3 regions of the Streptomyces sp. NPDC031426 genome follow, and region 3 is predicted to be linked to each of the others. Evidence: riboswitches for the same ligand, from Rfam matches in the RefSeq annotation. Region 3 holds a riboswitch; each other region holds the start of a gene.
What was found. Region 3 has a riboswitch for cobalamin ahead of ACZ5NH_RS09255 (prenyltransferase/squalene oxidase repeat-containing protein). Riboswitches for the same ligand answer to the same signal wherever they lie in the genome.
Positions count from the first base shown of each region.

Region 1: linked by a shared signal. The riboswitch ahead of ACZ5NH_RS21365 (cobalamin biosynthesis protein) and the one ahead of ACZ5NH_RS09255 (prenyltransferase/squalene oxidase repeat-containing protein) in region 3 are both predicted to bind cobalamin.
Region 2: linked by a shared signal. The riboswitch ahead of ACZ5NH_RS14965 (ribonucleoside-diphosphate reductase subunit alpha) and the one ahead of ACZ5NH_RS09255 (prenyltransferase/squalene oxidase repeat-containing protein) in region 3 are both predicted to bind cobalamin.

Region 1 is NZ_JBVIJE010000009.1:319,764-322,014, forward strand. Features, by position in the region: gene ACZ5NH_RS21360 (cobyric acid synthase) at 1-551, opposite strand, end outside; gene ACZ5NH_RS21365 (cobalamin biosynthesis protein) at 548-1,510, opposite strand; cobalamin riboswitch at 1,611-1,751, opposite strand; gene ACZ5NH_RS21370 (hypothetical protein) at 1,893-2,120, opposite strand; gene ACZ5NH_RS21375 (inorganic phosphate transporter) at 2,155-2,251, opposite strand, start outside.
Region 2 is NZ_JBVIJE010000006.1:381,453-383,703, reverse strand. Features, by position in the region: gene mctP (monocarboxylate uptake permease MctP) at 1-403, shown strand, start outside; gene ACZ5NH_RS14970 (GNAT family N-acetyltransferase) at 478-984, shown strand; cobalamin riboswitch at 1,037-1,161, shown strand; gene ACZ5NH_RS14965 (ribonucleoside-diphosphate reductase subunit alpha) at 1,287-2,251, shown strand, end outside.
Region 3 is NZ_JBVIJE010000004.1:225,752-228,002, reverse strand. Features, by position in the region: gene ACZ5NH_RS09255 (prenyltransferase/squalene oxidase repeat-containing protein) at 1-1,169, opposite strand, end outside; cobalamin riboswitch at 1,288-1,438, opposite strand; gene ACZ5NH_RS09250 (MBL fold metallo-hydrolase) at 1,569-2,251, opposite strand, start outside.

The DNA.
Region 1 (2,251 bases), on a different contig from region 3:
GAGAGCAGGGCGACGGTCCCGAAGAAGGAGGCGAACACGCCTCCGCGGTCGATGTCCCCGACCACCAGCACGGGCAGCCGCGCGTTCCGCGCGATCCCCATGTTCACGATGTCCGTCCGCCGCAGATTGATCTCCGCAGGCGAGCCCGCGCCCTCACAGATCACCGCGTCATACGTGCCCCGCAACTCGGCCAGGCAGTCCAGCACCGTGCCGAGGAGCCTCTGCTGCCGCCCGCCGTGATAACCGCGTGCGCTCAACTCGCCCACCGGCCTGCCCAGCAGCACCACCTGGCTGCTCTGCTCGCCGCCCGGCTTGAGCAGCACCGGGTTCATCAGCGCGGTCGGCTCGATCCGGCACGCCTGGGCCTGCATGGCCTGGGCCCGCCCGATCTCCGCGCCCTCGCGGGTGACGAAGGAGTTGAGCGACATGTTCTGCGCCTTGAACGGCGCGACCTTCACGCCCTGTCGCACCAGCCACCGGCAGATCCCGGCCGTCACGACGCTCTTTCCGGCGTCGGAGGTGGTGCCGGCGACGAGGAGTCCCCCGTTCACTTCCCACGTCCCTTCAGACCCTTGACGTTCTTGGCGAGGGAGCGCGCGGCGACCGTGCCGCCGAGCGCGAGCAGGCCGACGCGGCGGGAGAGCCGTACGGCCCGGTCGATGTCGGTGCCCCGGACGGCCCGGCCGGTGTCCCCGTTCAGCACGGGCCGGTGCTCGACCCGGCCGCCGTAGGAGAGCGTTCCGCCCAGCCGGACGCCGAGAGCGCCCGCGAACGATGCCTCCACGGGCCCGGCGTTGGGGCTCGGATGCCGGTGGGCGTCGGCCTTCCAGGCGCGCAGGGCACCGCGCGGGTCGGGTCCGGCCGCGGCGGCGAGTACGGCGGTCAGCCGGGCCCCCGGCCAGCCGGCCAGGTCGTCGAGCCGGGCGGAGGCCCAGCCGTAGCGCCGGTAGCGGGGGGACCTGTGACCGACCATCGCGTCCAGGGTGTTGACGGCCCGGAAGCCCAGCAGCCCGGGCACCCCGGCAAGGGCGCCCCACACCAGGGCGCCCACGACGGCGTCGGAGGTGTTCTCGGCGACCGACTCGACCACGGCCCGGGCGATCCCGTCGGCGTCCAGCGCCTGCGGGTCCCGGCCGCACAGATGCGGCAGCCGCGCCCGCGCCGCCTCGACGTCCCCGGACTCCAGGGCGCGCCCGATCGTGCGGGCCTCCCGGGCGAGCGAAGTACCGCCCACGACCGCCCAGGTGGCGGAGGCGGTCAGTGCGACGGAGGCGGCAGGGGAGGGGCGTACGGCGCGTGCGGCCAGCGTGCCGAGTGCGACGGCGCCACCGGCGCACACGACGGTGTGCACGGCGCCCCAGCCGCGGTGGTCGTGCCACAACGCGCGGTCCACGGCAGCGGCCGCACGCCCGAACGCGGCGACCGGATGTCCGCGGCGCGGATCGCCGAGGAGCAGGTCACCGAGAAGGCCGGCGGCGGCGCCGTACGCGTAAGTGCGATCGGCACCCATCGGCTCAGCCGGCCGTGGGTACAGGAGCGGGCCTGGTACTGGTCCTTCGGCAGCCGGGCATGGCGATCTGTGTCCTCACTCAGGGTGTCCGCGCCCTGGTTCGACGAGATTCGGCGGTGAGAGTTCCTGGCTCCCGGGGGTTCTTCCCCGGTGACAGTGGCGGGACCGCGCCGGATTCGCACCGGCTTCCTCTCCTGCCGCCGTACATGGCCTGGGCAGTCCACCACGCGCTCCGAACGGCCGTCAACTTGCCGTTGACCTGCGCGGGGAGAGTGTGCCGATCCCCACATCGTGGGGCGCCCGTGACCCCTGGGCATGGCGAAGGCTCCTCTCCGTCAGGGACGGAGAGGAGCCTTCGGACTGCCCGGTTCGTGCCGCTCGGTCAGGACTTGGAGACGATGAGGTAGATGCCGTACGACACCGCCGCGGCACAGGCGGCGAAGCAGAGGTAGGCGCCGGTGACGGCGAGGGCGGCGGAGTTGCCCTGGGCCGCGGCCTTCTCGCGCCGGGCCAGACCGTTGACGCCGAGGGTGAACAGGGCCACCAGGCCCACCGTGAACACGAGGCTGACGCCGAAGACGGAGCCGAGGGCCGACCAGTCGATCTTCATGGGGTTGCTTCCTTGGTTACCAGTGTGGCCGGGGTCAGACGGTGGCGGCCGGCGGGGCGGCCTCGGGCGCGGCCTCAGCGGCGGCCGGGGAGAGGATCGTGGCCGTCAGGTCCTCGGTGATCGTGCCCGCC
Region 2 (2,251 bases), on a different contig from region 3:
GGCGATCAACTTCCAGCTGCTGGGCGGCATCTGGATCCTGCAGACCTTCCCGGCCCTGGTCGGCGGCCTGTTCACCCGCTGGTTCCACCGCTGGGCGCTGCTGGCCGGCTGGGCGGTCGGCATGGCGTACGGCACGGTCGCCGCGTACGGCGTCGCCTCCCCGACCCAGAAGCACTTCGGCGGCTCGGCGAAGGAGATCCCCGGCATCGGCGAGATCGGCTACATCGGCCTCACGGCCTTCGTCCTCAACGTCGTGGTCACCGTGGTCCTCACCGTCGTCCTGAAGGCCGTGAAGGCCCCCGAGGGCGTCGACGAGACCAAGCCGGAGGACTACACGGCGGACGCGGGCGACCCGGGGGTGCAGGTGGAACTGCCGCCGGCGACCGCGGGCGCCGGTCACTGAGCGACTGCCGTACGACGGGCCGCCGGAGGAAATCCGGCGGCCCGTCGTCGTACCGCTCCGGCAGACTCGACGCCATGGACATCGTGATCCGGCCCGCGCACCCCGGCGACTACGACGCCCTCGGCGAGATCACCGCCCGGGCGTACCTGGACGACGGACTCCTCGACTTCGGGGAGAGCGACTGGTACCTGGGCGAACTGAGAGACGTGGCCAAGCGAGCGGCCGCGGCACAGGTACTCGTGGCCGTCCGGAACGGCACCCTCCTCGGCGGAGTCACCTTCGTGCCGTCCCCCGGCCCCATGGCCGACATCGCCCGCCCCGCAGAGGCCGAGATCCGCATGCTGGCGGTCGCGCACGCGGGACGGGGACAGGGTGCGGGCGAGGCCCTCGTCCGGGCCTGCATCGACCGCGCACGGGCCACCGAGGGCTGCCGGGCCGTCGTCCTGTCGACCCAGCGCACCATGCACGCCGCCCACCGCATCTACGAGCGCCTGGGGTTCGTCCGCGTCCCCGAACGCGACTGGAACCCGCTCCCGGAACTCGCCGACATCACTCTCCTCACCTACAAGTTGACGCTCTGACACCGTCACGACACAACATCTGGGGGTGACACGACAGCCCGACACTAGATGTATGCTCATGCTCGCTGTCGTCGCAGGGGAATCCGGTGCGAATCCGGAACTGTCCCGCAACGGTGTACTTGTGCGCGTCTGCGCTCAGGAGTCAGTCCGAGGACCTGCCGGCAGCGCACCCGGCCGTCCGGTTCGGGTGCCCTGAGACGTCCGGGCCTCGTGGGATGGGCCGGTGGACGCGACGCCGTGTGCGCTCGTGGTTGCCCCCTGCCCTCGGCAAGGCCCCCGTGCCCAGCGAGGGAGAGCCCCACGTGACCATCGCGCCAGCAGATCCGGCTTCAGCCAGCGGCCTGGAGACCGACGGTCCCGGTGCCGCGCTGCTGCGGACCCTGACCCAGCTGACCGTCGACCTCCCCGACGCCGACCCCGGCCGGGTCGCCGCCGCCGCGCTGCGCGGCCGGTCCGCCCGGGCCGACGAGGCGGAGTTGCGCGAGCTGGCCACCGAGGCCGCCGCCGGGCTCATCTCCGAGGACCCCGCCTACTCCCGGCTGGCCGCCCGGCTGCTGACCATCTCCATCCGCGCCGAGGCCGCCTCGCAGGGCGTGACATCCTTCACCGGGTCCGTGACCGTGGGGCACCGCGAGGGGCTCATCGCCGACCGCACCGCCGAGTTCGTACGGTTGCACGCCGAGCGGCTCGACACGCTGATCGACGCGGCCGGCGACGACCGCTTCGGCTACTTCGGCCTGCGCACCCTGCACAGCCGCTATCTCCTGCGGCACCCGATCACCCGCAAGGTCATCGAGACGCCCCAGCACTTCATGCTGCGGGTCGCGAGCGGCCTGGCCGAGGACGACACGACCCGCTCCGTGGACGAAGTGGCCGCGCTCTACGGGCTCATGAGCAGGCTCGACTACCTCCCGTCCTCCCCCACGCTCTTCAACTCCGGCACGCGGCACCCGCAGATGTCGTCCTGCTACCTCCTCGACTCCCCGCTGGACGAGCTGGACTCCATCTACGACCGCTACCACCAGGTGGCCCGGCTCTCCAAGCACGCCGGAGGCATCGGTCTGTCGTACTCCCGGATCCGCAGCCGGGGTTCGCTGATCCGCGGCACCAACGGGCACTCCAACGGCATCGTGCCGTTCCTGAAGACCCTGGACGCCTCGGTGGCCGCCGTGAACCAGGGCGGCCGGCGCAAGGGCGCGGCCGCGGTCTACCTGGAGACCTGGCACTCCGACATCGAGGAGTTCCTGGAGCTGCGGGACAACACCGG
Region 3 (2,251 bases):
AGGCAGACGCCGACGAACCACCAGACACCGAAGCCCGAGCCGCTGTCGGACTTCTCCGACTTCTCGGCCTTCTTGGTCTCGTGCGCGGCGGAGTCCATGGCCGGGGCCGGGCCCAGCTCGTTGAGGGACCGGACGAGGCTGGTGCCGCCGAAGTCACCGGGCTGCGCGCCGACCGCGTGCGCGGCGAGGATCAGCTGGGCGTACGCCGCCGGACCGCTCTGCACCGCCCACTGCCCGGCGTTCTTCTCCAGCCAGCCGTACGCCTTCTTGGCCTGCTCGGTCCGGCCGTCCGCGGCGAGGGCGACGACCGTGTCCACCGTGTTGCCGAAGTCCGGCTGGTCCTTGGCGCCGGGGAGGGCGGACTGCAGGTGCCCGGTCTTGCCGACGGCCGCGGCCAGATAGGCACCGGCGTTGTCGGCGACCTGCGCCGGACGGGCGGCCTTGGCGCACGCGTCCTGCGCGGGCGCCTTGGCGGCCGTCGCCACGAACCCCTTGCCGAGGGCGCCGAGCACCCCGGCCGCCGTGGCGTCCGCGTTGGCGGCCAGCTTGCCCTTCTTGTCCGGCTGGAAGGCGAGGGCGCCGCCGCCGTCCTGGTCGCAGGGGAGGGACATGGCGGCGAGGAGGTCGTAGGGGGACTTGCCCGCCTTGCCGACGCTCGCCGGATCCGTACCCACCGCCGCGAGCGCGCCGATGACGACGGAGGTGGAGTTGGTGTCACTCTCCCCGCCCGGCGAGTAGCCCCAGCCGCCGTCCTTGTTCTGTACGGACTTCAGCCAGGCCACCGCCTTGGCGACGGCATCGTCGTGCCCGCCGACCGCCTTCAGGGCCTGGACGGCGGCGGCCGTGTTGTTGGTGTCCACCATGACCTTGGCGTCGCAGGCCTTGGCGGGGGCGCCGCGGAACGCCGGGAAGGCGCCGTTCGCGCACTGCTGGCCGGTGAGCCAGTCCACGGCCTTCGCCGCCGGCCGGTAGCCGAGGGTCCGCTGGGCGATGAGCGTCAGCGACTGGCGCCACACGCCGTCGTAGGTCGGGTCGGACTTTCCGTACAGCCCGGACGGGATCGCGACCTTCGGAGAGGGGGACGGGGACTGGCCGGCGGCCGTGGCGGGCGCGGCGGCGGCCAGCACGCCTATGGCGGCGAGAGCCGCGGCACTGCGGCGGACGTTCATGGTCGGCGACTGCCTCTCCTGCGGGGAGCCGGGCAGCGCACGGGAGACACCCCGGGCGGCTCGGCTCCGTAAACCTCGACGGTGCCGTGCGCGGCGGACCACCGACGCACGCGAGCCGGTCAACGTCCCGCCCGGGGCGTTCCGGCTCACCGTTCGATGACGAACGATTCACGGTTGCGGGTCAGCGCCGGAATTGCACCGGCTTCCCCCCGAACGGGTGTGATGACGACCCCGCCACTTTACCGGCCGCCCCGGGCGGGCTGAGGAGTGGCTGTGCACACGGGGATGCGGTGACCAGGGTCACGACCGTGACTGGGGCGGGAGCCGAAGTGGGCGCGCAGGGCCCGTCGGCCCTGGACCCGGCGCCCGTCTCCCGGCGGGACCAACGTGAGCCACCGGTCACACCGCCACGTAGGCCACCGGCTCGCTCCCCGCCACCGGCTCCGCCCGGCCCTGTTTCACCAGGCGGCGCAGATGGGACTCGGCCTCCGAGACGGCGATGTTCCGGGAGCCGTAACCGATCTCCGCCCAGGGGCGGTTCCACTCCATGCGCTCGGCCAGCTGCCAGGGCGTGAGCGGCTCGGCGAGCAGGGCGAGCAGGCCGGCCAGCCGCTCCTCGTGGTGCGCGAGCAACTCCCTTACCCGGCCTGGTGCGTCGGTGAAGGCGTGCTGGTGTGCGGGGAGGACCTCGGCGGGTGCGAGGCGGCCGACCCGCTCCAGGGAGTCGAGGTAGTCGCCGAGGGGGTCGGTGACGGTCGCGTCGTCGGGATCCTCGTACAGGCCGATGTGCGGGGTGATCCGGGGGAGGAGGTGGTCACCGCTGAACAGTCGCCCATGACCCGGAAGTCGGTGGTCGGGATGCTGCTCCTCCAAGTGCAGGCAGACGTGGCCCGGTGTGTGGCCGGGGGTCCAGATCGCGCGCAGTCTGCGGCCGGGCAGGTCGAGGAGTTCGCCGGGGACGATCTCCCGGTCCGGGAGGGCGGGGGAGAGGCCGGGCAGGGTGCGGGGGCTGCGCGGAGCTCGCAGCGGCGCCAGGTGTTCCTCGGGCGCGCCGGCCGCCGCGAGCTTGGCATTCATGTAGC